DNA from 2 places in the Glaciihabitans sp. INWT7 genome. Region 1 is predicted to be linked to the other one. Evidence: predicted binding sites of a transcription regulator. Region 1 holds the regulator's gene; the other holds the start of a gene.
The links. Region 1 encodes LexA, which represses DNA repair genes until DNA is damaged. Its sites were predicted from a motif close to TCGAACANNTGTTCGA; they were not measured.
Positions count from the first base shown of each region.

Region 2: a site for LexA is predicted at 2,788-2,803, ahead of F1C58_RS08955 (HNH endonuclease signature motif containing protein). Genes of this name have one in related genera too.

Region 1 covers NZ_CP043653.1:1,283,878-1,299,866, forward strand. The annotation lists gene recA (recombinase RecA) at 1-141, shown strand, start outside; gene F1C58_RS16955 (regulatory protein RecX) at 145-867, shown strand; gene miaB (tRNA (N6-isopentenyl adenosine(37)-C2)-methylthiotransferase MiaB) at 941-2,497, shown strand; gene miaA (tRNA (adenosine(37)-N6)-dimethylallyltransferase MiaA) at 2,503-3,414, shown strand; gene dapF (diaminopimelate epimerase) at 3,407-4,282, shown strand; gene F1C58_RS06305 (class I SAM-dependent methyltransferase) at 4,467-5,075, opposite strand; gene hflX (GTPase HflX) at 5,118-6,647, shown strand; gene F1C58_RS06315 (methylenetetrahydrofolate reductase) at 6,850-7,848, shown strand; gene metE (5-methyltetrahydropteroyltriglutamate--homocysteine S-methyltransferase) at 7,845-10,160, shown strand; gene F1C58_RS06325 (hypothetical protein) at 10,886-11,566, shown strand; gene F1C58_RS06330 (signal peptidase I) at 11,678-12,259, shown strand; gene lexA (transcriptional repressor LexA) at 12,211-12,876, opposite strand; gene F1C58_RS06340 (LysM peptidoglycan-binding domain-containing protein) at 13,307-13,756, shown strand; gene F1C58_RS06345 (histidinol-phosphate transaminase) at 13,942-15,057, shown strand; gene hisB (imidazoleglycerol-phosphate dehydratase HisB) at 15,054-15,659, shown strand; gene hisH (imidazole glycerol phosphate synthase subunit HisH) at 15,662-15,989, shown strand, end outside.
Region 2 covers NZ_CP043653.1:1,830,891-1,846,879, reverse strand. The annotation lists gene F1C58_RS08970 (sensor histidine kinase) at 1-97, shown strand, start outside; gene F1C58_RS08965 (AzlC family ABC transporter permease) at 84-866, shown strand; gene F1C58_RS08960 (AzlD domain-containing protein) at 931-1,236, shown strand; gene F1C58_RS08955 (HNH endonuclease signature motif containing protein) at 1,333-2,769, opposite strand; gene def (peptide deformylase) at 3,612-4,178, opposite strand; gene F1C58_RS08945 (DMT family transporter) at 4,219-5,160, shown strand; gene F1C58_RS08940 (glycosyltransferase) at 5,183-6,433, shown strand; tRNA gene F1C58_RS08935 (tRNA-Ile) at 6,505-6,578, shown strand; gene F1C58_RS08930 (glycosyltransferase family 2 protein) at 6,997-8,775, shown strand; gene F1C58_RS08925 (HlyD family secretion protein) at 8,772-9,503, shown strand; gene F1C58_RS08920 (glycosyl hydrolase) at 9,503-11,533, shown strand; gene F1C58_RS08915 (hypothetical protein) at 11,650-12,009, shown strand; gene F1C58_RS08910 (winged helix DNA-binding domain-containing protein) at 12,154-13,239, opposite strand; gene F1C58_RS08905 (hypothetical protein) at 13,314-13,478, shown strand; gene F1C58_RS08900 (cold-shock protein) at 13,769-13,972, shown strand; gene F1C58_RS08895 (DUF1684 domain-containing protein) at 14,291-15,136, shown strand; gene F1C58_RS08890 (hypothetical protein) at 15,156-15,824, shown strand; gene F1C58_RS08885 (helix-turn-helix domain-containing protein) at 15,886-15,989, shown strand, end outside.

The DNA of each region.
Region 1 (15,989 bases):
CTGGCCGCTGCCAAGTCGGCCGGTACGCTGACCGCGGCCTCCACCCCGGCGAAGGGCTCGCGTGCCAGTGCGGCCGAAGCCAAGGCCGCAGCCAATGCGAGTTTCGCGGCGGCCGACAGCCGCACCGCGATCGGCGCGTAGATCGTGGTGTCCGGTGACGGCCCGAAGCTCGCCCGGGTGACCTACCTGCCCGGGGTCACTCCTGCCCCGGCGCAGGAGGGGCCGTCACCGCAGAGCGACCCGACCGAGAATGCCGCGGGCGCGGTTCTCCCCGATTTCGTCTCGTTCTTCGGGGAGAAGGTACCCGCGCAGTCAGAGGATTCGACCGTCTCCGAGGTGCACGCACCCACTGACGATCCGGAATCCGCGGCACGCAGCGGCACCCGCCGAGAGGTGCGTGCCGAGAATGTGAGCATGCACGCTCTCACCCGTCGCGGTATGTCGCGCTGGGAACTCGAGAAGACCCTCCTCTCCCGGGAATTTGACGAAGACGTCGTCGAGGCCGAGCTGGACCGTCTCGAGGGGGTCGGCCTCCTCGACGATGCGGCGCTTGCCGAGACCTTCGTCCGCACGCAACACGATCGCAAGGGATTGGGACGCGGAGCCATCACCGCGGAGCTCCGTCGCCGTCACGTGGACCAGGAGCACATCGATGCTGCCCTGGAACAGGTCGACGACGACGATGAGCAAGAACGCGCCACCCAGTTGGCGATCAAGCGTGCCGGCCAGTTGAGTTCCTACGATCTTGAGACCGCAAAGCGCCGACTGCACGGCTTCCTGTCCCGCAAGGGTTATTCGTCGGGCGTCGTGCGCGCGGCGATCGACGAGGCGCTGTCACCTCGCTCGAGCGGCGTGCGATTCCGGTAAGGGCTTCACCGATGGCGGGCAGGCCCGTTCGCCGAGCGGATGCGCGCGAGGCGACGGTTAAGATTGGGGAATCATGACCCTCACTGCTTCTCTCGGCGCCACCCCTGCCGCCACCGCTTCCCCACGCACCTACGAGGTGCGCACCTTCGGCTGCCAGATGAACGTGCACGACTCAGAACGACTGAGTGGCTCGCTGGAGGCGGCGGGTTACGTGCGCGCAGAGGGTGGAACCGCGGATGTCGTGGTGATCAATACCTGTGCGGTGCGGGAGAACGCCGACAACAAGCTCTACGGAAACCTCGGTTATCTCGCCTCGGTCAAGCAGAAGCACGAGGGGATGCAGATCGCCGTCGGTGGCTGCCTCGCCCAGAAGGACAAGAACGTCATCCTCGATAAGGCGCCCTGGGTCGATGTGGTGTTCGGCACCCACAATATGGGATCGCTCCCCACGCTGCTCGAGCGGGCACGCCACAACGGTGAGGCTCAGCTGGAGATCCTCGAATCCCTCGACGTCTTCCCCTCGACACTTCCGACCAAGCGCGAGTCCACCTATTCCGGCTGGGTATCCATCTCGGTCGGGTGCAACAACACGTGCACGTTCTGTATCGTCCCGGCCTTGCGCGGCAAGGAGAAGGACCGCCGGCCGGGCGACATCCTCTCCGAGATCCAGGCGATCGTGGATGACGGGGCCATCGAGGTCACCCTTCTCGGTCAGAACGTCAATTCCTATGGGGTCGAGTTCGGAGATCGGCAGGCCTTCGGCAAGCTGCTCCGTGCGGCCGGCGAGATCCGCGGGCTCGAGCGCATCCGTTTCACCAGTCCGCATCCGGCTGCCTTCACCGACGATGTGATCGACGCGATGGCGGAGACCGGCGCCGTCATGCCGCAGTTGCACATGCCGCTCCAGTCCGGGTCGGACCGGATCCTCAAGTCGATGCGCCGCAGCTACCGGTCCGACAAATTCCTGGGCATCCTCGACCGGGTGCGGGCCCGCATCCCGAACGCGGCGATCTCCACCGACATTATCGTCGGCTTCCCGGGAGAGACCGAGGAGGACTTCCAGGAGACCCTCCGTGTGGTCGAGCTCGCCCGGTTCGCTACCGCCTTCACGTTCCAGTATTCGATCCGTCCCGGCACTCCCGCGGCGACTATGGACGAACAGGTGCCGAAGGACGTGGTGCAGAAGCGCTACGAGCGGCTGGTCGCGCTGCAGGACCGCATCTCCTGGGAAGAGAACCAGAAGCTGATCGGCACCGAGGTTCAGGTGTTGGTCGGCGCCGAGGGGTCGAAGGATGCCGACACCCACCGGCTGTCCGGTCGCGCCGAAGACAGCCGGCTCGTGCACTTCGAGGTGCCGCCACACAGCGAGCTTCCGCGTCCGGGGGATGTCGTCACCGTGCGTATCTCCGAGGCGAAGCCGTTCTATCTGCTCGCCGACTCCGCCGACGGAGTCTCCTTGTCGATCCGGCGCACGACCGCCGGAGACGCCTGGGATCGGGCCGAGGCCGACTCGTGCGCGGTGCCCTCCGCCGAAGGTGCCGCAACCTCTCCGGCACGGGTCTCGCTCGGGTTGCCCACCCTCCGGATCGCCACCTCCCCGATCTACGACCTCAACGACGGGCAGCGCTAGCGGCGATGCTCATCGTCATCGTCGGTGCGACCGGCACCGGCAAGTCGGCCCTCTCGCTCGATCTCGCAGACGCGTTCCGTTCCGCGGGCCGGGCGGCCGAGATCGTCAATGCCGACGCCATGCAGCTCTATCGCGGCATGGATGTCGGCACGGCCAAGCTTCCGGTCGACCAGCGTCGCGGCATTCCGCACCATCTGCTCGATGTGCTCGACCCTGGCGAGGAAGCCAGCGTCTCGGCCTTTCAGGCGGATGCCCGCGCCGCGATCACGGGAATCCTCGATCGCGGGGCCGTTCCGATCCTGGTCGGCGGATCCGGACTCTACGTGTCGTCGGTCGTCTACGACTTCCAATTTCCTCCCACCGACCCGATCGTTCGCGAGCGGCTGGAGCAGGATCTCCTCGTGCGTGGTCCTGGCCTGCTCTACCGCGATCTCCGTGCTGTGGACGAGGAAGCCGCGACGGCGATCGGTCCGTCCAACGGTCGGCGCCTCGTGCGTGCACTCGAGGTCGTCGAGCTCACCGGGCGGCCATTCGGGTCTGGCCTGCCCGCCGAGTCCGACCACTGGATGCCGACAACCTTCCTCGGGCTCGCCACTCCGCGAGACATCCTGGTGCCCCGGCTGGACGAACGGGTGGCCGGAATGTGGAGAGACGGTCTCGTCGACGAGGCGCGAGCGCTCGAGGGCACCGGGCTCGGGGTGACGGCGTCTCGCGCCATCGGCTATGCGCAGGCGCTCGGGCAGATCAGAGGCGACCTCACCGAGGCAGAAGCCATCGAGCAGACCCGGGTGCTCACCCGCAAGTACGCCCGTCGCCAGGTGGGATGGTTTCGGCGGTATCCCCAGACGACCTGGCTGGATTCGGACGACCCTGACCGGGTGTCGTCCGCGCGCCGGATACTCTTGGATCATGCCTGACCTGCATTTCACCAAGGGCCACGGAACCGGCAACGACTTCGTCTTCTTCGCCGATCCCGACGGCCTCATCGATCTCACTCCCGCGCAGATCGCCGCGATCGCCGACCGCCACTTCGGTGTGGGAGGCGACGGCGTCATCCGGGCGGTGCGTTCCCAGAACCTGCCTGCGGGTGCTGCGGCCCTCGCCGAGGACGATGCGGCGGAGTGGTTCATGGACTATCACAACGCCGATGGATCGGTCTCGGAGATGTGTGGAAACGGCATCCGCGTCTTCGCCAAGTTCCTGATTCAGAACGGGCTGGCGACGCTCGGACAGGGGGAGACCCTCCCGATCGGCACCCGGAGCGGTGTGCGCGACCTCCAGCGCAACAGTTCCGGATTCCAGGTCGACCTGGGGCGCTGGTCGCTCGAGGGCGGCGAACCGCTTGTGCGGGCGAAGAACCTGTCTGTGGCGCGTCCCGGTCTCGGAATCAACATCGGCAACCCCCACGTCGTCGTCGCCCTGTCCAGTGACGAGGAGCTCGAGAGCGCCGACCTGACCTTCATCCCCGTGCTCGACCCAGAGGCGACCGAGGGCGCGAACATCGAGTTCGTCGTGCCGATGGACCCGCTGGTGAAAGACGGCGTCGGACGCATCCGCATGCGCGTGCATGAGCGCGGCAGCGGCGAGACGCTCTCCTGTGGCACCGGGGCGGCCGCGGCGGCCCTGGCCACTCGGCACTGGGCTGGGTCCGGCGCTCCGAACCAGTGGCGGGTCGAGGTGCCGGGCGGCACCCTCGGGGTGCGGATGTGGGCGGCAGAAGACGGCGAGCACGTCTCGCTGAGCGGACCGGCCGAGCTGGTCTTCGAGGGTGATCTCACCTACTGAACTGCGCCGACGTGCTGGTGGCTGGGCCCAACGCGCCGCGACCAGCGGCCCGGTTCGCCGACGGCGGCGGATCCAGCCGGGCGAGGGGTCCATCCACCCTTCACAAACGCCGTGGACTGCCGGCGCTCGAGATGACTCTCGAGAATCTGCCGCTCGGATCAGCCGTGCGGAGGATCCCGGTGGGTCACTTTCGGCGCACCCGCAGCACGCGATAGCCCTTGTTGGTGGCTGCGCGCGAGATGGCGAAGTCCGCGGGGAGCCAGCCCTCGAGCCAGCGATGCAGGGAATCGGATCCGAGGTTGCGTTGCACGACGAGCCAGGCATCAGAATCCGGGTCGAGCCGCGGCAGCCAGAACTCCAGCATCCCGTGGAGTTCGTTCTTTCCGACCCGAATCGGCGGATTCGAGCGGATGGACATGAAACTGAGGTCCGCGGGAACATCTTCAGGTGTAACGGCGTTGATGTTAGTGACGCCGATGGCCTCGGCATTGCGGCGCACGAGGTCGAGGGCGCGGGAGTTGACATCCACAGCCCACACGGTGGCGTGAGGGGATTGCAGGGCGAGAGTGAGGGCGATCGGTCCCCATCCGCAGCCGAGGTCGAGCAGATTTCCCCCCGGAGGCGCCGGGGGAGTGTTCGCGAGCAGCACCTGGGTTCCGGCGTCGATGCGTTCGGGACTGAAGATGCCGTTTGACGTGGTCAGCTCGAAAGTCTGACCGGCCAGCGGAACACGGATCTGGCGGAACTTGAGCTCACTCTCGGGCATTTCGGAGAAGTAATGCTCAGAGGCCATGCAGAGAAACCTATCGAAATACGAGGAGCTAGGGTTAACCAGATGATTGAACCTGAGACAGACGCACGCGAGGATGACGACGCCGTCAGCCGCGTGCTGGCGAAAGCCGCGAGCAAGTCGGCCGGGTACACGCTGTTCGGGTCGGGCAACGCCCAGGCCCTCCAGAGTCGCGGGGTCGAGTCGTACTCCGACGGCGACCAGTTCGACCGTGAAGACCGCCAGGCGCTACGCCGTGTCGCCGGTCTGTCCACCGAGCTCGAAGACGTCACTGAGGTCGAATACCGGCAGCTGCGGATCGAGCGTGTCGTGCTCATCGGCATCTACAGCCAGGGCAACACCGAAGAGGCCGAGAACTCGATGCGCGAGCTCTTCGCGCTTGCCGAGACTGCCGGCGCCACCGTACTCGACGGGCTGCTCCAGCGGCGGGCGACTCCCGATGCCAGCACCTTCTTCGGCAAGGGGAAGGCCATCGAACTGCGGGATGTGGTCGCCAGCGTCGGCGCCGACACCGTGATCGTCGACAGCGAGCTCGCCCCCAGCCAGCGCCGTGCGCTCGAGGACGTGGTGAAGGTGAAGGTTATCGACCGCACGGCGGTGATCCTCGACATCTTCAGCCAGCACGCCAAGAGCCGGGAAGGCAAGGCGCAGGTGGAACTCGCCCAGCTCGAGTACCTCCTTCCTCGGCTCCGCGGTTGGGGAGAGTCGATGTCCCGCCAGGCCGGTGGCCAGGTGGGCGCCGGCAACGGAATGGGAAGCCGTGGTCCCGGTGAGACGAAGATCGAACTCGACCGCCGCCGCATCCACACCCGCATGTCCCGACTGAAGAAGCAGATCCTCGCCTTCAAGCCCGCCCGAGAGGCGAAGCGCGCGAACCGCAATCGCAACTCCGTGCCATCCGTTGCGATCGCCGGCTATACGAACGCCGGAAAGTCCTCACTGCTCAATCGCATCACGCGTGCCGGCGCGCTCGTCGAGAACGCGCTGTTCGCCACTCTCGACACCGCTGTGCGCAAGAACGAGACCGAGGAGGGACAGGCTTACACCCTCACCGACACTGTCGGTTTCGTGCGCAACCTGCCCCATCAGCTGGTCGAGGCGTTCCGCTCCACGTTCGAGGAGATCGCCGATTCGGATGTGATCCTGCACGTCGTCGACGGATCGCACCCCGACCCCGGCAGCCAACTGGCGACCGTACGAGACGTGATCGGAGAGGTCGAGGCGCGACACATCCCCGAGATCGTGGTGTTCAACAAGAGCGACCTCATCGACGACAGCCAGCGGCTCGTGCTGCGCGGGCTCGAACCGAAGGCGATCTTCGCCTCCGCTCGCACCGGTGAGGGCATCGAGGAGATCCTCGCCGCGATCGCGCGCACCCTTCCCGCCCCGTCGATCGAACTCGACCTTCTCGTTCCCTATGACCGTGGGGATGTCATCTCCTCGCTTCACGACCACGCGCGGATCGTCTCGACCGAGTATGAAGAGGGCGGAACGCGGATCTCGGTGCTCGTCACCGAGGAGCACGCGGCAGCGCTGCGCCCGTTCGCGACGCCGGTGCCCGCCGCCGTCGTCTGATTGCGTAACACTTCTGCCGGTCACGAGCACCGCTTGCTAGTCTGACGGGACCGAGGTTCGCGAGGTCTGCGAGCCCAGGAGCGACAGCCGAGCCCGGCACCCGCCCACAGGAGCCGTTCGGCTCCGCATCCCACCAGAACGGCGATGCAGTGGGCCCAGTGGGCCACTCGACAGCCGGCGATATGCACCGAGGACCAGACCAGTGCCCGCTCCCGAAAGCTCCGGCGAGAACAGCCGGTCCGGCGTGCGCATCCCGTTCTCGTTCGAACTGTTCCCTCCCCGCAACGAGGCGGCGGCGCACACTCTCTGGGACACCATTCAGCAATTGGCTGCGGTGGGTCCCGACTTCATGTCGGTCACGTACGGGGCCAACGGGTCTTCCCGCGAGAGTTCGCTCGGGGTGCTGCGGTACATCCGCGAGCAGACCTCCGTGCATCCCCTCGCCCACCTCACCTGCGTCGGATCATCTCACTACGAGGCGAACCGGCTGGTTCGTGAGTTCCTCGACGCGGGCATCACGAGTTTTCTCGCCCTCCGCGGCGATCCCCCGCGCGGTGCGGTCGAGGGCGACCAGTTCCTCGGCGACCTCGGCAGTGCCTCCGAGCTCGTGCAGCTCATCCACCGGGTGCAGACCGAGCGCGCTCAGTATGCGACGCTCCCATCGCGCAGTGCCTCCGGCGGTGGCGTGATCCCGTCCAGCCGTCAGAAGGTGCGAGTGGCAGTGGCGGCCTTCCCCAATGGGCACCCGCGGTCGAAGCGGTCGAACCAGGACATCGATACCCTGCTCGCCAAGCAGGTCTCCGGCGCAACAGTCGCCATCACACAGCTGTTCTTCCACGCGGAGGACTACCTCGGATTCGTCGATGAGGCCCGAACTGCGGGCGTCACGATCCCGATCCTGCCGGGCTTGATGCCCGCCACGGCCCCCACCCGGCTCGAGCGAATCCTCGAACTCACCGGGGAGCGTCGCCCCGAAGAGCTGTCCAGGCGCCTGCACGCCACCGATTCCGCCGAGGAACAGGCCGAGATCGGGATCGAGCACGCCGTCTCGCTCTCGCTCGAGATCCTCGCGGGAGGGGCACCGGGCCTCCACCTCTACACTTTCAACCAGCACCGGGCCGTACTGTCCGTTCTCGACGGAGTCGGTCTCATCGCCGGGCTGACCCCACCAGAATCACCCAAACACAAGGAATCCGTATGACGACCCCCTCATTCCCCACCGGCAGCATCCTGGGCTACCCCCGGATCGGCCGTCGCCGCGAGCTCAAGAAGGCCGTCGAGTCATTCTGGGCCGGCCGAATCACCTCCGATGAGCTTGAAGCGACCGCCGCCGAGCTGCGAGCCGTCACCCGTGAACGCCTGGTCTCTCTCGGTCTCGGCAAGTCCGACTCCTCCATCCCCGAGGCCTTCTCCTTCTATGACCAGATGCTGGATGCCGCGGTCGCAGTCGGGGCCGTTCCCACCCGTTTCGCTTCGCTCGTCGCCGCCGACGGTACCGTCGACCTCGCCGGCTATTTCACCATCGCCCGCGGCGAAGGCAACAACACCCCCGCCGAGATGACCAAGTGGTTCGACTCCAACTACCACTACCTCGTGCCGGAGATCGGTCCGGAGACCGACTTCCACCTCGCCTCCGACCGACTGGTGCGTGAGGTCGCAGAGGCCACCACTAGCGGATTCCGCACCCGCCCGGTCATCGTCGGCCCGGTCACCTTCCTGCTGCTCAGCAAGGCGAGCGAGGATGCCCCGGAGGGCTACCAGCCCCTCGATCGCCTCGACGACCTTCTGCCGGTCTACGCCGAACTGCTCGCCGCGCTGACCGCCGTCGGTGCCGAGTGGGTGCAGCTGGACGAGCCGGCGCTCGTCAGCGAGAGCATCGAGGTGCCCCGCGCCGAGGTGTTGGCCGCCACCAAGCGGGCCTATGACGCCCTCGGTGCCCTGGGCCTGCGCCCGCAGATCTTTGTGGCCGCACCCTACGGCAGCCTCGATGACGCGCTCCCGGTGCTCGACTCGACCTCGATCGAGGCCATCGGGCTCGACCTCGTGAAGGGGGCAATTCCAGAGGGCTTCCACACGGAGAAGACGCTGGTCGGTGGCGTGATCGACGGTCACAACATCTGGCGCGGAGACCTCGCGGCCGCCTTCGGCACCCTCGAGTCGTTGAAGGCGCTGTCGCCCAACGTGGCCGTCACCTCATCCACGAGCCTCTTCCACACCCCGCACGATGTCGCGGACGAGCCATTTCTCGATGACCGCCTGAAGAGCTGGCTGGCCTTCGCCGACCAGAAGGTCGCGCAGATCGCGGTTCTCGCGGCGGGACTCGCGGGCGGCGCATCCGCTATCCAGGGCGACCTCGACGCTGCCTCGGCCGCACTCGCTGACCGCCGCATCGCTCCCGGAGTGCGCGACGGAGACGCGCGTGCGCGAGCCGCCGCTCTCACGGAAGCCGACTTCGGGCGCGGTGACTACTCCGAGCGGCTTGCCGCGCAGGACGCCGCCCTCAACCTTCCGTTCCTTCCCACGACGACGATCGGATCGTTCCCCCAGACCGGCAACATCCGCAAGGCCCGCGCGGCCAATGCCAAGGGCGAGATCAGCGAGAACGAGTACATCGACTTCCTGAAGGCGGAGATCAAGAGCGTCGTCGAACTGCAGGAAGAGATCGGCATCGACGTGATCGTGCATGGCGAGCCCGAGCGTAACGACATGGTGCAGTACTTCGCCGAGCACCTCGACGGCTTCGCGGTGACGCAGAACGGCTGGGTGCAGTCTTACGGCAGCCGTTGTACGCGTCCGTCGATCCTGTGGGGGGATGTCGCGCGCGAGGCGCCCATCACCGTGGAGTGGTCGTCGTACACGCAGAGTCTCACCGAGAAGTCGGTGAAGGGCATGCTCACCGGCCCGGTCACCATCCTGGCCTGGAGCTTCGTGCGCGACGACCAGCCGCTGGGGGAGACGGCCAACCAGGTCGCGCTCGCGCTCCGCGATGAGATCGAAGACCTCGAGGAGGCGGGGATCGGCATCATCCAGGTGGATGAGCCCGCGCTGCGCGAGCTGCTGCCCCTCAAGAAGGCCGACCAGGCCGCCTATCTCGACTGGTCCGTGCGATCCTTCCGCCTGGCGACGGCGGGGGTCGAGGCCAAGACCCAGATCCACACCCACCTCTGCTACTCGGAGTTCGGAGTGGTCATCGATGCCATCAACAACCTGGATGCCGATGTGACCTCCATCGAGGCCGCCCGGTCGAAGATGGAGGTCGTTCCCGACATCCAGCGCAGCGGTTTCGGGCGCGGCATCGGCCCGGGCGTCTACGACATCCATTCCCCGCGCGTGCCCTCGATCGAGGAGGTCACCGACCTCATCGAGATCGCCCTCGGCTCGATCCCCAACCGTCAGGTGTGGGTGAACCCCGACTGCGGCCTGAAGACTCGCGGCTACGACGAGACTGTCGCATCCCTCACGAACGTGGTCGCCGCAACGCGTGCCGTGCGCGAGCGGGTGAACGCGCAGTAGCGCTCACCTCTCCTGCCCGTCAGGGCGGGAGGACAACCCTTCGCGGAGGTCTGATGGCGTCGCGGCGGGAGTTACGACTCCCGCCGCGACGCCATTTCTCTCAGGAGCCCCCTCAAGGGACTGCCGCGAGCGCAGGGGGGCCATGCCCGCGAGCATCGGGCAATGGAGGTGCGAACCTGGCCCCATTTCTGCGTGCAGGCTCCTTGCCGACCACATCTGCCGCTACGTGCGCGCCTGCATCAGACCTAGCGCGGCATCGTTGCCCGTGACAGGTGCCCAGCACACCTCCCGGGCGCCGGACCAGAAAAAAGACGCTCAGATGGTGGAGGAACTTTCGCTGAGCAGACGGTGAGATGAGCGCGCTGGCCCGGCGCTGTCGTGATCTGTTGCAGGAGTGCAACGAAGTTGCCGTTTCGCCTTGTGGTGGCCCTCGGTGGGGTCTAGTTTGTAGCTGAGCCGTTCTCGCAGAGAGCGCTCGGGGCAGATTCGTCGCTTACCCGCATCCCGAATCTGTTTCCTCATCTGAAACGCCCCCGAAGGAAGATTCGTCTCACCGCGCGCGGAATCGTCGCTTACCCGCACCCCTTTTTTGCGCGCGCCATAGCAGCGTCGCTGGACGGTTCCGGCGCGCTTTGACGCGCCTTCCGGGCTCCAGGGGTTTCCACAACAGTCGAGCGCCCGGCCCCCGCCGGGAGCGCTCGCACAACGCCAGAAGAAAGTCCTCAATGCTCAAGAATGTGAAAGTAAAGGGTCTCGCCCTCGTCGCCACTGTTGCAGTGCTCGGCGGTACGGCCTGGATTGCGGCCGGCACGACGGGTGCCTATTTCAGCGACACCCACACCGGCGCGATCACCGGAACCGTCGGATCGATCAAGGTGACGCCGTATGGCGGCGCGGGCGCCAGCTCGATGGACCTGTCCTTCGACAAGCTCTTGCCGGGGGAGTCCCAGAAGGTCACCGTCAACTACCAGAACACCGGTGCCAACGCCGAGGATGTCTGGATCGTTTTCAACAACGCCACCGCGCTCAGCGCGCTCAACAACATGGGAACCTACGGTGAGGTGCACCTCTCGGCGAACGGGACCGCGCTGTTCGACTCCGCGAATCTCAACGATCGTTCCGGCACGTGCGGGGCGTTCTCACCGACCGGGTGCTGGCCGCTGGCGAAGAAGTACCTCGTCGCCTCGAACCTCACACCCGGCAGCGCGGGGAACGTGTCGTTCGCCTTCGCCCTCGCAAGCAAGACGGTGACGCCGCCAGTCGCCTTCAACCACTACCCCGCCTCGGCGCAGGGATATCTGGTCTCCGGCAACACCAACGACCAGAACTATGTGTCCTCAGCCGATGGCTACGGTGATGGTCTGCCCTACCAGATCGTGGCGACCCAGCACGGAGTGACTCCGTAACATCACGAGACAGGATGCCGCTCCGCGACTCGCGTGGGCGGCATCCTTCCCCATTCTCCCGCACGCCCAGCCCACCGACGGAGAGCCATCGAACATGAAGAGCCATCGAACATGAAGAGACTGAGACTCGCGCTCGCCTGCGTGATCCCTCTCTTGGTCGCGGTCGCCTTCGTGCTCGCAGCGACGGGAGCGCTGCCGTACAAGCTCTATGTGGTGCACACCGGGTCGATGTCACCGACGATCCCCTCGCGCAGCGCCGTGATCGTGCGGGAGCACCAGTACCGCGTGGGGCAGCCGATCGCCTTCCTCGCTGACGGGACGGTGATCACCCATCGCCTCATGTCCATCAACGCGGATGGCACGATCACCACCAAAGGCGATGCGAACGAGACGCCAGACCCGTGGCAGGTGCGGACGGGCGCGATCATCGGGGGCGTCGTGGCCTCGCCGCCCGAACTGGGCTATTGGCTCACGTACCTGAAGAATCCCCTGGGGCTCGCATCGATTCTGGCCAGCGCCGTGCTGCTGTGGCAGATCTGGTCCCTTACCGGCGCCGCCGCTCAGGACTCGCCGAGCGCGTCATCGAGCGCCGGAAGATCCCCAGCTCGTACCCGGCACCGGCACCGGCGCGTTCACCGACTGCCTTACACCGATCGAAGCACCGCGACGACCTTGCCGAGCAGCTCGGCGTAGTCACCGAGGATCGGCGCAAAGGCGCTGTTGCGCGGAAGCAGCCAGGTGTGGCCATCACGCTGCTGGAAGACCTTAACTGTGGCCTCTTCGTCGAGCATCGCCGCGACGATGTCTCCGTTCTCCGCAGACTTCTGTTGACGCACCACGATCCAGTCTCCGTCGCAAATCGCGGCGTCGATCATGGAATCCCCCACGACTTTCAGCATGAAGAGCTCGCCCTTGCCCACGAGCTGGCGGGGGAGAGGGAAGACCTCGTCCACCATCTCTTCTGCGGTGATCGGGATGCCGGCAGCGATGCGACCGACGAGGGGCACCATCGCCGCGTCACCGATCGGGGTCGGGTTGTCGGAGACGACAGCGCTCTCATCCTGCTGGATGTCGATGAGCACCTCGAGCGCGCGAGGCCGGTTGGGGTCGCGGCGCAGGTAGCCGCTGAGCTCGAGTTGGTTGAGCTGGTGGGTGACACTCGACAACGATGAGAGGCCGACCGCATCCCCGATCTCCCGCATGCTCGGCGGATAGCCTCTCGACGCGACAGCGCGCTGGATGAAGTCGAGGATCGCGAGCTGCTTGTCGCTCAGGCTCTTGCGTCGACGGGTCCCCGGCTTCTCCTGCACCGGTCCGGCTTCGCGCGGTCCGCGTCCGGCCCCGCCGTTGTCGCCTGAATCCAACTCACTCATGTCACTCCTGCTGTCTGGGCATTCGTCGGTCTGGGTACTGCTTTGTCTGGGTGGTTCTCTGCTGGGCCATTCGCCATAGCCGGGGCTGATGTAGCGCGATTCCGGCAATGTCAGTGGTCGCTGGTTGTCTCATCTCCAGACAATCGAAACTGTATCCGCGTTTCACCCTCGAAACAAACACCTGTTCGAGTGTGTCGCAACTCGATTTCGGGAAATGTCGAAGACAACGCTTGAATTTCGCACAAATCGAATGTATGTTCGGAACAAAGCTTCGTATCCGGCACTCCCGGCCGAGTGTCGGATACGAAAACCCTGTAGGCGCTTCATTCCCCTGAGCGCTCCGAGGTAGGCAGAGGAAGGCACGACGATGACCACAGCAATCCTGACCACAGCACTCCTGACCGCAGCACCGACCGCATCGAGACTGAGCAGGTCAGTTGCGCCCAGCAGCGCGGCCCGGATCAGCGCGGCCCGGCCGGCGACGAACGGCACGCCGCGGCAGCGCGCACCACGACTGCGCATCACGCGCCGTGGATACGCTCTGCTCACGATCCTGGTCGCCGCACCGCTAGTGATCGCCGCTTTCGGTCTCGCCCTCAACGGTGGCGGAGCGTCGGCGGGTGTGGATGCCTCCTCGGTCACTTTCGAGCATGTCATCGTGCAACCCGGCGAGAGTCTCTGGCAGTTGGCGGGAGAGATCGCTCCGTCGTCGGACCCGCGGGATGTCGTGTCAGACATCGTGCAGCTCAACCAGCTGGGCAGCGCGGAGGTGCAGCCGGGTCAGAGCCTCGCCGTTCCGGTCAAGTATTCGCACTGAGAATATTCACCCTGAGCATATTCACCCTGAGCATATTCACGCTGAGATTATTCAAACTGAGACTCTCGCCTTCGACACCGCTCGGGATGAGTCGCGCCACTCAGATTGAGCAGCCGGTGCACTGCGGATCATCGCCGCACATCCCAGCTCCGTTCCTCGCATCTTGCGCCCTCTAGCATTGACACGTGGTTTCTCTAGACGATCTGCCCATCCGCGACGACCTCCGTGGTCTCACCCCCTACGGGGCACCCCAGGAGCAGGTGCGAATCCGGCTCAATGTGAACGAGAACACCCATCCCATTCCCGAGGCGGTCGCCACGGACATCGTGACCGCGCTGGCCGCGGCCGTCCTCGGCGTGAACCGCTATCCCGATCGCGAGTTCACTCAACTGCGCGACAGCCTCGCCGGTTACCTCGGATCCGGCCTGACCCGGGACAATATCTGGGCGGCGAACGGCTCCAATGAGGTGCTGCAGCAGATCCTGCAGGCGTTCGGGGGCCCGGGGCGCAGTGTGCTGGGATTCCCTCCCACCTACTCCATGCATTCGATAATCGCGTCGGGCACGGGCACCAGATGGATTGCCGGGAAGCGGGACGAGGCATTCGAGATCTCGCCGCAGACGGCGGTCCAGTGGATCGAGAAGACGACACCGGACATCGTGTTCTTCTGCTCGCCGAACAACCCCACGGGCACACCGCTCTCCCTCGAGACGATCGTCGCCGCCTACGACGCCACCGAGGGGATCGTCGTCGTGGACGAGGCCTACGCCGAATTCGCGCCGACCGACCTGCCGACCGCCCTCAGCCTGCTCGAGGGTCGCGAACGGCTCATCGTCTCCCGCACGATGAGCAAGGCATTCGCGTTCGCGGGAGCCCGTCTCGGCTACCTCGCGGCCGATCCCGCAATCACCGACGCCCTTCGCCTCGTGCGCCTTCCCTACCACCTCTCGGCCCTCACCCAGGCTGCCGCGATCGCCGCCCTTGCTCACAGCGGCGAGATGCTCGCGATGGTGGATGACATCAAAGCGCAGCGGGATCGCCTGCTCGAGGAACTGCCCAGGCTCGGCTACCCGGTCTGGCGCAGCTGGGCCAACTTCGTGCTGTTCGGGGGAGTTGACGACCCGCACGCGGTGTTCAAGGCTCTGCTCGAACAGGACATCATCATCCGCGACATCGGGATCCCGAATCACCTGCGGGTGACGGCGGGAACGGCGGCGGAGACCACTGCGTTTCTCAACGCTCTCGCGGCGCTCGACTCGGCGGGTAACGGTTCGAACGCTCTCGGTAGGATTGGGGCATGAGCCCCCAGCGCGTCGCGCACCTCCAGCGTGAGACGAGCGAGTCGAGCATCGACCTGTCGCTCGACCTCGACGGCACCGGCGTATCCGACATCCAGACCTCGGTGCCCTTCTACGATCACCTGCTCACCGCGTTCTCCAAGCACTCGCTGATCGACCTGAAGGTGCGTGCGAGCGGTGACACCGAGATCGATGTGCACCACACCGTCGAAGACATCGGGATCGTGCTCGGCAAGGCGATCAAGGATGCGCTCGGCGACAAGTCGGGCATCGCCCGATACGGAGACGCGCTCGTGCCGCTCGACGAGGCTCTCGTGCAGGCCGTCGTGGATGTCTCGGGGCGCCCGTACCTCGTGCACACCGGTGAACCCGCCGGGTTCGAGTTCCACCTCATCGGCGGACACTTCACCGGTTCCATGGTTCGCCACGTCTTCGAGGCGATCGCCTTCAACGCCGGCCTCACCGTGCACATCACCGTGCTCGGCGGGCGGGATCCCCACCACATCGCAGAGGCGGAGTTCAAGGCCTTCGCCCGCGCGCTGCGCACAGCCGTGACTCCGGATGCGCGGGTCACCGGTATCCCGTCGACCAAGGGCGCGCTCTGACCATGAGTCGGCCCTCCGTCGTCGTGCTCGACTACGGCAGCGGCAACGTGCACTCCGCCGCGAAAGCTCTCGAGGCTGCGGGAGCCGACGTCGATCTCACGGCCGACCGGTCCCGTGTGCTCGCGGCCGACGGGCTCCTCGTGCCCGGGGTCGGCGCGTTCTCCGCGGTCATGGCTGCCCTCGACTCGGTGCACGGCGGAGACCTGGTGGACCTCCGGTTGGCCGGAGGCAAGCCCGTGCTCGGCATCTGTGTGGGAATGCAGGTGCTGTTCGGTCGGGGAGTGGAGCGCGGGGAGGAGACGGAGGGCCTCGATCAGTGGCCCGGGGTGA
Region 2 (15,989 bases), 550 kb from region 1:
GCTTCCCGGGGTCGGGTTCACGGTGTCGGCGGTGTTCCCTTCGATTCGCTACGACAACGGCGTGCACGGCGTGAATCTGCGCGATGGCCAGGACTGAGCCGGGTCCCTCCGACGACGATCAAGGCCGGGAAGTCGCGCCCACCGCAGCCACCACCTGGAGTGGCGAGGATCGCGCCGTTGCCCGCAAGGGTGTCGCCGTCGGTCTCGCGGCCGCGGCCTACGGCATCTCTTACGGTGCCCTCGCCGTCGCCGCCGGGCTCGACGTGTGGCAGACCTGCGTGATGAGCCTCCTCATGTTCACCGGCGGCTCGCAGTTCGCCCTCGTGGGGGTGATCGCCACCGGTGGAGTGGCCGCAGGGCCGGCCGCCATCGCGAGCGCAGCGATCCTGGGCATCCGCAACGGGATCTACGGAATCCGGGTCGCTCCCATTGTGGGCGCCGGTCGCTGGCGCCGGTTGGCAGCGGCCTGGGTGACGATCGATGAGTCCACCGCCGTCGCCACGACCCAATCCACACTGCGTACCCAGCGAATCGGCTTCTGGGTCACCGCAGTGTCGGTCTTTGTCGGCTGGAATCTCACCTCGCTCATCGGTGCGCTCATCGGCAACGCCCTCGGCGATGTCCGAACGTATGGACTGGATGCTGCCGCAGCCGCTGCCTTCCTCGGACTTCTCTGGCCCCGCCTGCGCCAACTGCAGACGATCGCCGTGGCGACCGCCGCCGCCGTGATCGCCACGGTGACCACTCCGGTGCTGATCCCGGGCCTACCGGTGCTCGTGGCGGGAATCGTCGCCGTGATCGTGGGGGGATTCAACTGGTTCGGCAGTCGGAATCCCCAGCCCGAACCCCCGGGGATTCCGACATGACCTGTAACGTCTTTCAATCGGCGCCACCGGTCAGTGGGCTCCCTCGGCTCACGGGCGACTCATCATGACGCTCTGGCTCATCGTGATCATCGCCTCCCTGGCATGCCTCTCCCTGAAGATCGCCGGATACCTCGTGCCAGCATCGTTCCTCGAGAAGCCCGCTCCGGCCCGCATCGCTAATCTGCTCACCGTCGCTCTGCTCGCCGCCCTCATCGCGGTGCAGACCCTCGGTGCTGGCTCCCGCATCGTGTTCGATGCGCGACTCCCCGCCGTGGCCGTGGCCGCCCTCTTGCTGGCGCTGCGAGTTCCTTTCATCGTGGTGGTGATAGCGGCCGCCGCGACTGCCGCTCTCATCCGCGCGGTCTTCTAGGTGTGACCAGCCACCCTGACCGGCCACACTGACTAGCCACCCCGACCAGCCACCCTGACCAGCCCACCCTGACCCGCCACCCTGACCAGCCCCCCACTAGGCGCTGAGCACTTTCAAGTCGCGGAGGGCGGCACTCTTCGAAGGCATGGGCCGCGGCCGCTGGTCCGGATCGACATTTCGAGGAGGAATGAGCCAGAACCCCGTGTCATCCCGAACTATCTCCCAACCGTTGTTATGCACGAGCAGATGGTGATAGCGGCACAGAAGCACCCCATCGAGGATGTTCGTCTCGCCCTGATCTCGCTTCCAGTGTCTGGAGTGGTGGGCCTCGCACCAACTGGGAGGCCGATCGCAGTCCCCGAACAAGCATCCGCCCTGTGCCGAGGCCAGGGCGATCCGCTGTCTCTTCGAATACAGCCGCTGTTCCCGGCCCAAGTCGAGGGGGCGCCCGGCTTCGTCGAAGCCGAGCTGAACCGTGCCGGACTCGCAGGCGATGCGCTCGACGGTCTCGATTGAGATCGGGATGTCGCATCCTTCGATCCGACCGTGGCCGTGCCTGGCCTCGAGCGCGGTGCGCGTCACCAGCACTCGCACCGAAGGCTGTCGAGTTCCCACGATCCGTCGGCTCTCACCCGTCTCCGCTCCCGCCGCGATTCGTAGCAGCTGAGTGAACGCGTCGTGCACGTACTGGTCGGTGGTGCGCTCGTCCGTCGCGATCGCTGCTGCCCATGCCCTGTCGGCGTCGTCGACGAATCGGACGCCTCCTCGGCGGGGAGAGGTGAGGGTGTCGTAGACGTCGTCCCAGAAAGCCGCGGACTCGATGTCCGGGTCGATGATGTATCTCGAGAGACCATTGGGACGCCGGGTGCGGCGCACCGACCGCTCTTCGAAGGCGGCCCGCTCGCGCTCCGCGATACCGGTTTCGTCCAGATCGTCCCTCAGGCGGCGGGCCAGACGCAGCAATTCGTCTGCGTCGACGAGTGTCGCCTCGATCACGAGCAGGTGGGTGGCAACGGACAGGGCATCTGCTGTCACAGCACCAGAGCCTTCGGATGGCGCACCGAGCCCGACGCGGATCGCGCGGGCGGCGTCCACCGAGATGCAACCCGCGGCAACGGCGGCGCCGACCTCCCGGAACCAGGGCTCGGCGCTCGAAGAGGTCTCGGGCGCAGCGGACTCCCGGGCCATCGTGCCCGCTTGGACGAGTGCGGAGGCGCTGCGCGCGGTAAACCCGGTCTCATGCCGCACGAGGGCCTCCGGCGTGCGGAACCCCTCCCTCTGGGCGAGTCCCGAAAAGCCGAGCTCCCGCCGCGAACGGTGACCGATCTCGCCGGCCACCACCGCGGCGCTCGCGCCGAGTTCACGGGCGAGTTCCGAGAGTTCGCGCTGGATGCGAAGAAGATCGGGGTCGGAAAGAGTGTCGACTGAGCGAGCGCATTCGGCGACAAAGCCGACCGCCCGGCGCGCGCCAGCCAGCGACGAATCGAAGTCCCCACCCGGGGACTCGTCGAACACGTCTTCGTTATTTGCCATGTATTCATTCTCCCAGCTTCGAATACATATCTGAAGGGCTTTGTCAAATCTGGGGATAATCCGTCGGGTACATCGCTGTGGAGGAGGGGCCGCGCGGACGAGGGCGCCCTAGAAGCCCCGACGCAAAAACGAGCGTCGAGTCCCGCGAGACCTAACCCGCGCGATACGCAACCCGCGAGCCGCAACCCGCGAGCCGCAACCCGCGATACGCAACCCGCGCGATACGCAACCCGCGAGCCGCAACCCGCGCGATACGCAACCCGCGAGCCGCAACCCGCGAGAGCCCATCCGCGACACGCAACCCGTGAGACGCAACCCGCGACACCCAACCCCCGCACGCCGTCGCACTGCGTCACCAGGCGAGCTGGATCTCCGCGAGGTCGTCTGCCGCGCTGTCGACCCCTTCCGTTCTTTCGATAACGAACCCGTCTCGCCGGTAGATCGCATACGCCCGTGGGTTGTCCTGTGCCATCCGGAGTTGCGCGGGATCCTCCCTGGCCGCAGCGTCGAGGCGGGCTTGACCGATGCCCGTGCATGTTGCTCACTGCGGACAGGCGACATGGCGAGGCATAGGGGGCGAGCGGAAACTTCGGGCCTGTCGCCGACAAAGGCGATCCCAGGATGTGGCTCGACGACTCAGCGACGAACAGCCGGTCGGGAACAGCCTTGCCGCCAGAATCGTCGTCCATATCCCCACGCGCAGACGAAGGGCCGCGACGCCAGAGAACTCCAGGGCAAGAAGGTGGCCGTGCGTATCTCGCGACCCGTCCACCCGGATCGCCGCGATCACAGCCGCCTCGGAGAACCGTGGCTGCCGGATCACAGGGTGTGAAGTTCTGTCATCAGCCCTCGAGGTCGTCGACCCCTGGCATCCAACTCAGTCCGGGCTCGCCCCAGCCGCTCTTCTTCACGGCTTTCGCGGCAGCCTTGCTCGCCGCGTGGTCGAGACGGTCGACATACAGCACACCGTCGAGGTGGTCGTATTCGTGCTGGAAGATGCGGGCGAGCCAGCCCTCCGCCCTGATCTCGAAGGGCTTCTGGTCGAGATCGACGGCCGTGAGCATGGCGAGTTGCGACCGCCGCAGCGCGAAGCGTTCGCCGGGCACCGAGAGGCACCCTTCGGACTCCTCGTCCTCATCCGCCGGCCCGATCGGCACCGGGCTCACCCACAGGGTGGGATTGATGGCGACTCCGCGCCAGAGCGTGTCGTCGTCGTCCGTCCAATTGAAGACGAAGAGCCGAAGCGGCACATCGACCTGCGGCGCGGCGAGACCGACACCCGGCGCGGCCTCCATCGTCTCGAACATATCGGCCACGAGGGTCGCCAGTTCATCGTCGAATGAGGTGACGTCTGCTGCGGGGGAGTGGAGCACGGGATTGCCCGTGATTTGAATCGGGAGGACGGCCATTCGCCAAGAATATCGGAGGGCCAGCGGGTAGGGTCGTGCCGTGACGCCAGACCTCAGTGCCATTTCGGACCAGATCTCCCTCACCCCTTCTGCATACATCGGCATTCCGATCGCTCTGATCGGGGCGGTGTTCCTCGCCCTCGGAGCGCAATTCCAGCACCGCGGGGTCAACAAGGTCGATCGTCTGAGTGAAGCTCCGTCGACAGCGGGCCTCAACATCGGCCAGCTGCTCCTGCTGCTTCGCCGGCCGTCATGGGTGATCGGCACCCTCATGCTCGGCCTCGCCGTGGTCTTTCAGCTCACCGCACTGTATTTCGCACCGATCATCGTGGTCCAGCCGCTCGGTGCCATCGCCCTCATCATCACGGCGATCGTCAACTCCCGTGTGTCCGGCGTGAAGCTCAAGCAGGATGCCATCCGGCCGATCATCTTCTGCGTCGGTGGCGTCGGACTCTTCGTGACCTTCGCTACCATCTTCGCCCGGTCAAAGGAGATCACCCAGAGCCAACTGGTGACGGTGCTGATCATCCTCGGCGTGGTCACTATCGCCTTCGCCCTGCTCTTCGCCTTCCTGCGGAAGAAATTCGGCGCTCTCATCTACATCGTCGGTGCCGGGGTGCTGTATGGATTCGTCGCCACGCTGGCCAAGGTCGTCATCGACCGGGTGCACACGATCTTCATCAATGGCGCACAGGGTTTCGAGGGGCTGACCATCGCCTGTGTCGTCGCCCTGCTCGCGGCGACAGTGCTCGGAGGCTACTTCGTGCAGACCGCCTACTCCTCCGGCCCTCCCGACCTCGTGATCGCCGGCCTCACGGTGATCGACCCGATCGTCGCGGTGTCCATCGGCATCATCGTGCTGCAGGAGGCATCCACGGCCCCGTGGTACGCGATCCTCGCCTTCGTCGTGGCGGGCGCGCTTGCCGTGTACGGCGTGGTGCAGTTGTCGCGACGTCAGCCCGAAGCCGCCGCTAGGCTGTAACCGATGGTTTCAACTGCAAGGGATGCTTAAGACTTTGTCCGACACCCCGCACGACGCCCCGCAGGATGCAAAGGCTCCCCTTCGCGTCCTGATCGGTGCCGACACCTTTCCCCCCGACGTCAACGGAGCCGCGAACTTCGGCTCGCGACTCGCCGCCGGCCTCACCGAGCGTGGTCACACGGTGCACGTGGAGGCTCCGGCCTTCAATCGCAGCACGGGTGCCTTCCTCGAGAAGCACGATGGTGCGGAGTTCGTCGTGCACCGCGTCTACTCCTGGCGCTGGTATCCGCACGACTGGCTGCGGTTCGTGCTGCCGTGGCGCAGCCAGGCGCACGCCGCTCGAATCCTCGACGAGTTCAAGCCGGATGTCGTGCACATCCAGTCCCATATCGTCGTGGGTCGCGGACTCGCCCGGCAGGCCGCGAAGCGCGGCATCCGCGTGATCGGCACCAACCACTTCATGCCCGAGAACCTCATCGACCACACCCGCCTGCCCCAGTTCGCGCGCAAATGGGCCATCGGGGCGGCGTGGAAGGATGCCTCGACCACTTTCGCCTACTGCGAGGCCGTGACCTCCCCCAGCCGTAAGGCCGCCGACTTCCTCGAGACCGAGACCAACCTCGAGCACGTTCATGCCATCTCCTGCGGCATCGACGCGGCCCTCTACACGGCCGATTTCGAGCCGCGCACCGAGAATCGCGTGATCTTCGTCGGACGCGTCTCTGGAGAGAAGCACCTCGACGTGCTCATGAAGGCGATCGCCCTGATCGACCCTGCCCTCGACGTGCAGCTCGAGATCGTCGGCGGCGGGGACCAGATGAACCAGTTGAAGCAACTCACGCGCGAGCTCGACATCGACAAGCGCGTCACCTTCACCGGTTATGTGACGGATGAAGAGCTGCGTGCCTCGCTCACCCATTCGACGGTCTTCGCCATGCCCTCGATCGCGGAGCTGCAGAGCATCGCCACGATGGAGGCGATGGCCTCCGGGCTCCCGGTGGTCGCAGCAAACGCGATGGCGCTTCCCCATCTCGTGCACGAGGGCGAGAACGGCTACCTCTTCGAGCCGGGCAACGCGAAAGACCTGGCCGACAAGCTCAGCCGCGTGCTTCGACTGCCCGATGCGCAGTTGCGCACCATGAAGGACGCGAGCTTGCGCTATATCGCGGCCCACGACATTCGGCGCACCCTCAACATCTTCGAGCAGCTCTACCGCGGCGAGAAGGTCACCGATCCGGTGACGGATGCCTCCCTCGACGAGCAGGTCAGCTAGCGGTTCACGGCCCACGGTCGGAGTCGCCACAGCCTGTATCGTGGTGACGCACCGTCCCTTCCGGGCGCTGCGGGGCGGTAGCTCAGCTGGTTAGAGCAGCGGACTCATAATCCGTCGGTCACGGGTTCAAGTCCCGTCCGCCCCACCGGACACCAGAAAGCGGGTACCGGCGCGCGCGTGCATGCGGCCTGACTGCGCGCCCACTCGGATGCGAGCGCCAGTCAAACGGAGTCTTCGCCGCGACCCCGTCCAGCGCCTTCGTACGCTGCGATCGTCGATCTGCGCCCTGGCCGGCCTGTATCTGCAAAATCGCCCCGCGATGCTTCATTACAAAGCTCTCATATAGCGGGACATCCGCCCGATCGCGTGTCTACTGTTGAACAGGCACGATCCGAGAGCGAAGCCCCCAGAGGACCTGACGGTCACGCGGCCCGCCCTCGTAGAGAGTGCCATTTCTGTGTGTACGGCGGCATGGTGCCCCCTGCACAAGCCATCGTCGTCGCCCCGGGCAGCCCGCTGCCACCACGCGTACCCGCGCGCCCTATGGAATGGAGAACAGCACTGTGAGTCAACTCTGGAAGGACAAGCCGTTTCGCGGCGAGCGCCGCAGCGAGTACGCACCGCAGCCCCGCGTCGCCGAGAACGGTGCCGCCAATTCGCCGACCCTCGTGCTCTTCGTTCTCATCGCCACGGTCGGAGTGCTCGCCTACACGTTCTTCCTGCTGAATCCGGCGAATCGCGGCGACTGGCTGCCGTACACGCTGGTCATCACCGCGGAGGTGATCCTCGTGACGCAGGCGCTCGTCTCGATGTGGACGATCCTGTCTGGCGGTGTCGACCCGCGCGACTTCGCGTTCCATCACTCCCAGGAGCGCCTGTTCGACGCTGCCGCCATCGAGAGCGAGGGCACCGAGGCCCACCCCGAGAGCTGGGGAGTCTTCCTCGAAGACGCCCGCATCGGCATCGACGTCTTCATCACCGTGTACGGGGAGGATGTCGCCACCATCCGCCGCACGGCCACCGCGGCCATCGCAATGCGCGGCGAGCACCTCACCTGGATCCTCGATGACGGGGGATCGGATGCCGTGCGAGACCTGGCCGCCGAACTGGGAGCACGCTACGTGCGCCGCCTGTCCAACAACGGTGCAAAGGCCGGCAACGTCAACCACGCTCTCTCGATCAGCAGCGGCGAGTTCTACGCCATCTTCGACGCGGACTTCGTGCCGAAGGAGGACTTCCTCTATGAGACCGTGCCCTTCTTCATCGACAGCAACGTCGCCTTCGTGCAGACCCCGCAGACCTACGGCAACATCAAGAACCTGGTCTCGAGCGGTGCGGGCTTCATGCAGTCGGTGTTCTACCGTTTCATCCAGCCCGGTCGCAACCGGTTCAACGCCGCCTTCTGTGTCGGTACCAACGTGATCTTCCGGCGTGAGGCCATCAACGACATCGGGGGCATGTTCACCGACTCGAAGTCGGAAGACGTCTGGACCTCCCTCATGCTGCACGAGAACGGCTGGCGCTCGGTCTACATCCCGGTGACCCTTGCGGTCGGAGACGCCCCCGAGACCGTCGAGGACTACACCAAACAGCAGCTGCGCTGGGCATCCGGCGGTTTCGAGATCCTGATGCGTCACAACCCGCTCAACCCGCGCCGCCGGCTCACCATGGACCAGCGCCTGCAGTACACCGTCACGGCCATTCACTACCTCGTGGGAATCACGCCGCTGCTGCTGCTGATGGTGCCCCCGCTCGAGATCTACTTCGACCTCCGGCCGGTGAACCTCACCGTCACCTGGCTCACTTGGCTGCTCTTCTACCTCGGCTTCTACGGCCTTCAGATCCTGCTCGCATTCAACACGATGGGATCCTTCCGCCCGGCGACCCTCGTCATGGCCACAGTGTCCTTCCCCATCTACATTCGTGCGTTCATCAATGTCTTCTCGGGGCGTGAGCAGAAGTGGCACGTCACCGGGGCGGCCGGCAAGCGGGTGTCACCGTTCAATTTCATGATCCCGCAGGTGCTCATGTTCGCCTTCCTGCTTCTCACCTCCGTCGTGGCCGTGATGAAGGATGTCGGACACGGCACGATCACCCTCGCCACGGCCTGGAACCTCACGAGCACACTCGTCTTCGCGGTGTTCATCGGAGCGGCTCTGAAGGAGTCGCACCGCGCCCGCGTGGCGGTGCCCGCCCGGCCCCAGCTCAATCCCGCCTTCGCCCGGGTGCCGCGTTCCGCGGCTCGCCCCACAACCCGCGCCATCCCGGTGCATCGCGTCGCGACCGGCAGTGAGGCCGCGACCTCCGAAGTCTTCAACTCGAAAGGAATGGTGACCCGATGACCTGGGGAAACCGATTCCGCCTCCTTGGCGGACTGATGCTCGTGCTCGCCGTCGTGGCGGGTGCAACCCTCGTGCTCAACCAGCGAGAGAACCAGGTGGCGAGCGGATCCGCCTCGCTCAACGCCATCTCCTATTCCGTGGGGTCCGACTACTCGGGATCCGTCATCGCGGCCTCCGTCAACGCGGGCGACCCGGTGAAGAAGGGCGACCCGCTCATGACCATCCAGAGCGCGACCCTGCTGAGAGACCTCTCGTCTCCGAAGACCTCGCCGGTCAGCACCGCTTATACGACCTCGACCGACGGCACCCTCACCCTCACCGCCACCGAGCCCGGCATAGTCTCGAGCGTCAAGGCCCAGGTCGGCGGCCTCGTCGGCGCGGGTCAGCCATTGGCCACGATCGACCGCACCGGTCCGCTGTTCGTGCTGGCCAAGTTCCGGGTCGATTCCTACGACTTCGCCCGAATCGAGAAGAACGGGCGCGTCGAGATCGTGCTTCCCAACCACCAGCGCATCTCGGGCATCGTCTCCGATGTCAAGGTGCAGACGGTCGGCGGGGAGGCGGATGCCGAGATCAAGGTCACGAGCAAAGACCTGATCGCCGGCAGAAACGACGGCCTCGTCGAGCCGGGAACCCCGGTGACCGCAATCCTGCACCTCCGCGATGATGGACCGCTTGCCGGCGTGAAGGACTCGTTCTTCTCGCTCCTCGAGCAGATCGGAATTTGATGACCCGCTCCACGAAGACCACCCTCCTCCGCACCACCGGCCTCCTCGCGGCCGGCGTGATCGTCTCACTCGTCGCCGCGTGCAGCGGACCCGGCACGACAGCGGGGTCGCCGAGCACGCAGGTGCTGTCCGACAGCTCTGTCGGTTCGACCATCGCCAAACTTCCGCACAAGACCGTCGGCGAGGTGCCGGTGAGTCGACTCGCACACGGGCTCGCGCCGCCGACGAACCGCTGGTTCTCCGGACTCGTCTTCGGCGAGCATCCGCTTCCCGTCTTCCCGCTGCCTCTCTCCTTCGGGCTCACCGACTCCGGGTTCACCTTCGGCCTTCCCGAGGTGACCACCACGGCGAACACCATCACGGGCGGCAACGCACCGAGCGTGACCATCGACGCCGGGGCGAGCACCAGCGTGATCACCGGTTACGACGACGCGTCCGTCACCATCGCACACAAGACGGGCTCCGGAAGCACTGTCGGCTCCACGGTGATCGCCGAGGGGTCGCCCCTGGTCAGCTTCACCGCGGCCAAGAAGCTCACGCTCGAGCTCGGCCAGAAGTTCAGCTCTTCCGGCAAGGGTGTCTTCTCCACCAAGGTCGGGAAGACCACGTACGGAATGCGCACCACCGGTTCCGTCACGAAGGACGGCACCGCACTCAGCCTGGTGGATGGTGCGACGGCCGTCTGGTTCCCCGTGCCCTCCGATGGCACCCTGTCTGAGGTCGCAGCGAACGCGCTCCCCGTCACCGGGGTGACGCTCGACTACAGCAGCGGCGGTTCCACAGCATCGACGACGCTCGCCTATGCGACGGCCAAGGCCGAGAACACCCTCATCGCGACGCTTCCGCACCAGCAGAAGTCGATGACCACGCCCGCGTGCAGTCTCGGAAGCTACCCGTCGATCTATGGCACCATGCAGCTCTGCGCGGGCAAGTCCCTCTCGTGGACGAGCCCGACGGTCGCGGCATCCGACACCATCGACCTGGGGTCGCTCGACGCGGCCAAGAAGGCGCAACTCACCACGGCGCTGGCGCAGGATGTTGCGGGCACCGCCGCGCTCCCCGCCGACACATACTTCGGCGGCAAGGCCCTCTACCGCCTCGCGAACCTGCTGATGCTGGCCGACCAGCTCGGCGATACCTCTTCGGCGAAGACGGTCGGTGCGAAGCTCAGCGACGCGCTGCGCGAGTGGACGGATCCGACGCGCTGCAAGTCCAACACTGAGCGCTGCTTCGTCTACGACCCCAAGACGAAGGGCATCGTCGGGCTGGCCGCATCGTTCGGTTCCGACCAGTTCAACGACCACAACTTCCACTACGGGTACTTCCTCTACGCGGCGAGTGTCGCCGCCGCTCACGATTCGAAGCTCCGTACCGAGATCGCTCCGGTGATGAACCTCCTCGCGGCAGACCTCGCCTCGAGCGGAGGCTCGAAGTACTTCCCTGACCGTCGGGGATTCGACGCTTACGCCGGTCACTCCTGGGCCTCCGGATATTCGCCCTTCGCCGACGGCAACAACCTGGAGTCCAGCTCTGAAGCGGTCAATGCGTGGAACGGTCTCGCGCTATGGGCATCGGTGAGCGACAACAGCCGGTTGAAGACGGAAGCCTCCTGGATGCTGGCGAGCGAAGCCGCATCCGCTCGCGCGTACTGGACCGATGTCGACACCTCCGACCCGGTCTACGCGAACTACACGCATTCCGTCGTCGCGCTCAACTGGGGCGGCAAGCGCGACTACTCCACCTGGTTCAGTGCCGACGCGAACGCCAAACTCGGCATCCAGCTCATTCCGATGAGTCCGGCGAGCGGCTACCTCGCCGCAGACTCCAAGCACATCGCGCAGGGTGTAGCCGAAGCGACCTCGGGAGACTTCAACAAGCAGTTCGGGGACTACCTGCTGATGTACGAGGCACTCGGAGGGGCGGACCAGGCTAAGGCTGCACTGGCGACCGCGAAGGATCTGCCCGAGAAATTCATCGACGATGGCAACTCGCGCAGCTACCTGCTCGCGTGGATCATGACGCGCGCCTGATCACAGAGCGGCGTAAGCCGATATGGCGGGGGAGGGCGTGACCGGAGTTATTACGCCTTCCTCCGTATTCGCGCAATCACCTCCCCTTCCTCAACTTTCGGGAGCACGGTAGAGGCATGCAACGTGTTTCGTACGGGGGAGAGTCGTTCATCACCAGTGATGACGGGGCAGCGGCGCTGCTCGATTTCGCGGCGTCGGCCGCAATGAGCGCGGTGGGGGAGGTCGTCTCGCTGCCGATCGTGCTCGAGGATGGTCGCGTCGTCTCGGTGAGGCTGGTGATCGGGCCGTCCAGTGAACTCTTGACCACCCCGATCGAGTCCTCGCTTCCGGAGCCGGACACCCGGGACGCTGCGGCCGCCCTCCGTGCGCGAGCCTCTCAGCTCGGCGCCACCAGCGCGCACGCCTTCGGCGGTCCCATCTCCGGCACAGACCTCGACGCGGCAGATCCCGCGACGGGCGACCTCGAACTGTACTGACTCGAACCGAGCTGAAGGAGGCTACAGATGCCGAACGATCTGGAATGCCCGCTGTGCGGCAGTGGGTTGGAACGTCGCGAATCCGAATGGCTGTGTCTCAGCTGCGATGTCACCTTCGTCTGAGAGGGGCCGGGCCGCGAGGCTCTAGTCGGAAACGAACTCTCGATACGCCTGCGCGCTCGCCTCGAAGGCGCGGGCCTGACTGCGGGTGAGAGCGTCGAACGGCTCCGGAGTGATCTGCCACTCTCCGTTCACGACAGTTCGTCTCCACGTGCCGATCACGCGCCCGGCCGCGACGATGGTCGGAAGGAAGAGGCCGTTGGTGCCGGGAACCACCCGCTCGACGTGTTCCGACGAGAGCGCGGCGGATCGATCGGAGTAGCCGAGCAGGTACTCGTCGAACCCCGGCAGTGCGACGGTGCCCACGGCGGGTGCACCCGCGGGTTGGTCGGCGGTCATCCAGTACTCGGTTCCGTCGGCCGTCACTTCGCAGAGCTCGTCGCCGGCCGAGGCGATGCCCCGCCGCACATCCGCGATCGTCAGGCGGCCCCACCACGCGAGGTCGGCGATCGTCGCCGGCCCGTGACCCGCGAAGTAGCGCACCACAAATCGCCTCAGGTGCTCGTCACGCTCGACAAAGGGCGCCGCAGCGATCCATTCCTCGAGCAGCACCAGTCCCTGTTGCGTGCCCCTCGGTGGCCCCCAGCAGACGATTCCCCGCTCGGCGAGCAGCCAGAGAATGTGATACCCCCGCTGGGCATCGGTGCGGATGCCGGCGTCCTCGAGTTTTTGCAGCACCGCGGCCCTGGGCAGAGCGTTCCGACCGGCGAGTGTCGTCTCCAATACGGTCCGAGCGTGAGACATCGTTGCCTCGTCGAGCTCGAGTTGGCGCTGACGGGTGAGGGACGACGCGATCGTGCGCTCCGCCGTCAGGGAGAGGATCGCGCGCAGGTCTTCCGCAGCAACCATCATCAGCGTCCCGCGCAGCGACGAGGATCTCACGATGGAGCCGGACTCCATCGCGGCAAGCACGTCGCAACGGTGTGCCCCCGGCGTTCGCAGGCCGATGCCCCACAACGACTGCGCGAAGTCCTGGGACTGCGTGGCGAACAGGCGCCGAACCGTGGAAGCCACGTCTCGTGAGCCGTCCGTGTCGCCGCCGATCAGTTGACACGCGAGTCTTCTACCGAGCAGGTCTTTGCCTGAGATGACGGTGGGTGCCGCGGCCATTGCTTCAGTATGGCGGCGGCCACCGACGCCCGGTGTGCCCCCGATCCGGTGCAGAGAGGAGTACCGTGAATTGCATGATCGGATTTATTGTTCTCCTCCTCGTCATCTGGCTCGTCCTCGCCGTGCTCGGCTTCGTCATCAAAGGGCTGTTCTGGCTCGCTGTGATCGGCATCATCCTCTTCGTGGTGACCGCGATCGTCGGATATATCCGACGTGGTGGCAGCCGCACCAAGGCCTGAAACCCCCGACTTTCCGGGCGTCAATCGGGCACCGAGCCGGAACGCGCTGAGAAAAAATCGAGGCGAATGTGTTCCGTTCTTGTTACACGGGTGCCTAAAACGGGGTGGGTGCACTACAGTTGGCTGTGCAGTTGCAGTACCTCGCACATCTTGAATGCTTGGAGCTCGCCGCGGCGGTTAGCAATAATCGAGGCGAAGAGTGCCATGTTTCTTTCGGGAGCGGACGATGAACACCGCGACGAGCGGGCCCGAAAGTCGGGTTCGCGCGAAGACTCCTGAAGGAGAAAATTATGGCACTAGGAACAGTGAAGTGGTTCAACGCTGAAAAGGGCTTTGGATTCATCGCCCCGGACGACGGAAGCCCGGACGTGTTCGCACACTACTCGGCGATCGCTTCGAGCGGCTACAAGTCGCTTGACGAGAACCAGAAGGTCGAATTCGACCTCGCCCAGGGCCCCAAGGGACCCCAGGCCGAGAACATTCGCCCCCTGTAACTAAAGGTTGGCCGTAGTGGCCGAACTGGATGCAGCTTCGTGCGTCGAATAGGCGCTGTGGATGTCCTTCCTCACGGATAAGGGTGTTCACGTGCTGTGGGTACTACCCATCGCAGCTGATACTCCGAAATGAACCGGTCCCGCATTCGTGCGGGGCCGGTTTTTTCATTCCCGCTTGCCACGGATACCGGGAATGTGAGCGCGGCGGTCGTCGTTGGACCCTGTGGGTTCAGCAAGGCCAGCGAGTTCAGTAAGGCCCGTGACTTCAGCAAGGCCCGTGACTTCAGCAAGGCCCGTGACTTCAGCAAGGATGGAACCATGACCGACACCACCACCGCCCAGACGGCCACCCCGACTCCGGAGGAGGCGTACGCCACCTATCACGGGCGGCGCGAGCTCTCGGTGGTGCAGCCCACGGGCAGTCTCGCCCTCGTCAACACGCAGTGGATCGACTCGTCCCAGACGATCTGGGGCGTGCCGGGCACCTGGGCTCCGTTGCAGAAGGGCGAGTCGGGACTGAAACTGACCGCCGAGGAATCCGACAACATCGTCGTCGATGGCCTCCTCGTGGATGGCGAAGTGACGGTGCGGGGTAAGGATGCCGATCAGCCGAGCGCGATCGTGTTCAGCGACACCGTTACCGGCTTCGTGATCGCGAGCGAGGAGGGCACCTATGCACTTCGGGTCTGGGACTCGAACTCGGAAGGCATCCAGGAGTTCGGGTCCATTTCGGCGTTCGACTATGATCCGGAGTGGGTTGTGACCGGCACCTTCACCGAGCTTCCCGACGGCACGACCGTGGGGTTCGAGCACCTCAAGGACGATGGCAAGACCCGAGACCTGCCGATCCCCGGCGAGATCACCTTCTCCAAGGGCGGGGTGGACTACAACCTCGCCGCCTTCAAGGCCGGCCGGGCGCTCCAGCTCGTCTTCTCCGATGCCACCAGCGGTGACAGCACCTACAGCGTCGGTCGCTTTCTCTTCGTCGCCCCGAACGCGGATGGCACGATCACCCTCGACTTCAACCGGGCCGTGCTTCCTCCCTGTGCCTTCAGCTACGCATTCAACTGCCCGATGCCGCCCAAACAGAATCGGTTCACCGTGCCGATCGAGGCCGGCGAGAAGCAGGTTCTGAAGAAGGACGGTTCGCTGCTGCACGAGTGAGCTGCATTACGGTTGGCGCATGCTGACACTGGGCAGCCTCGTGCGGGCCGCAGTCTCCGTCGGTTTGGCGCTGGCGCTGGTCGGTTGTGCCGCCGGTAGACCGATGCAGGCACCCTCCGGGATGCCTCCTTCAGCGATTCCGGCGACTCCCACTGCTTCCCCGGTCGCGGTGAGCCTTGCCGGCATCCAGCTCACCGGCACGGCGCTCACTCTCGTCGGCAGCGACGGGTCGGTGCTGCAGCAGCTCTCCTATTCCGGCGACCCGGTTCTGGCCGTGGCAGCCCTGAGTAAGCGGGCCGGAGAGACGCCTTCCGTCGAGACCCTCGTGGCAACCTCCTGTTCCTCCAGCCAGAAGCGAGTCAGCTGGGGCGATGGCCTCTCCCTCACCTCCGTCACCGGTGCGTCGGCGACCGGATCCTCCTTCGTGGTGAGGTCTGATTCCGCAAGGACGCCGGGCGGGGTGGATGTCACCACCTCATCCGGATTCGCAGTGGGGGATCCGATCCAGTCGCTGATCGATGCGACGCCCGATGCGCGAGTGATCGGCCAGGACACCGCCGCTCAGGCCGGTGTGGAAGTATTCTTCGATCTCGACGCCACGGACGTGGGAGTGGTGGCCATCTCCGACCCGAAGACCGGCCTGATCCGCTTTCTCAGCGCTCCGGTGGGTGTCTCCCAGGACTGTTGAAAGCGAGCACGGCTCTGCCGACTAGGATTGCGCCATTCGACCAACGCTGATCGGGGGAGTCATGGCAAGCCCGTGGATCGTCGCGCGACCGAGCGACAGCTCTGAGCGGCAGCGGTTGGCCTCCGCTCACGATTCCGTCATCGCCACCCGCACCGCCGTCAGCGG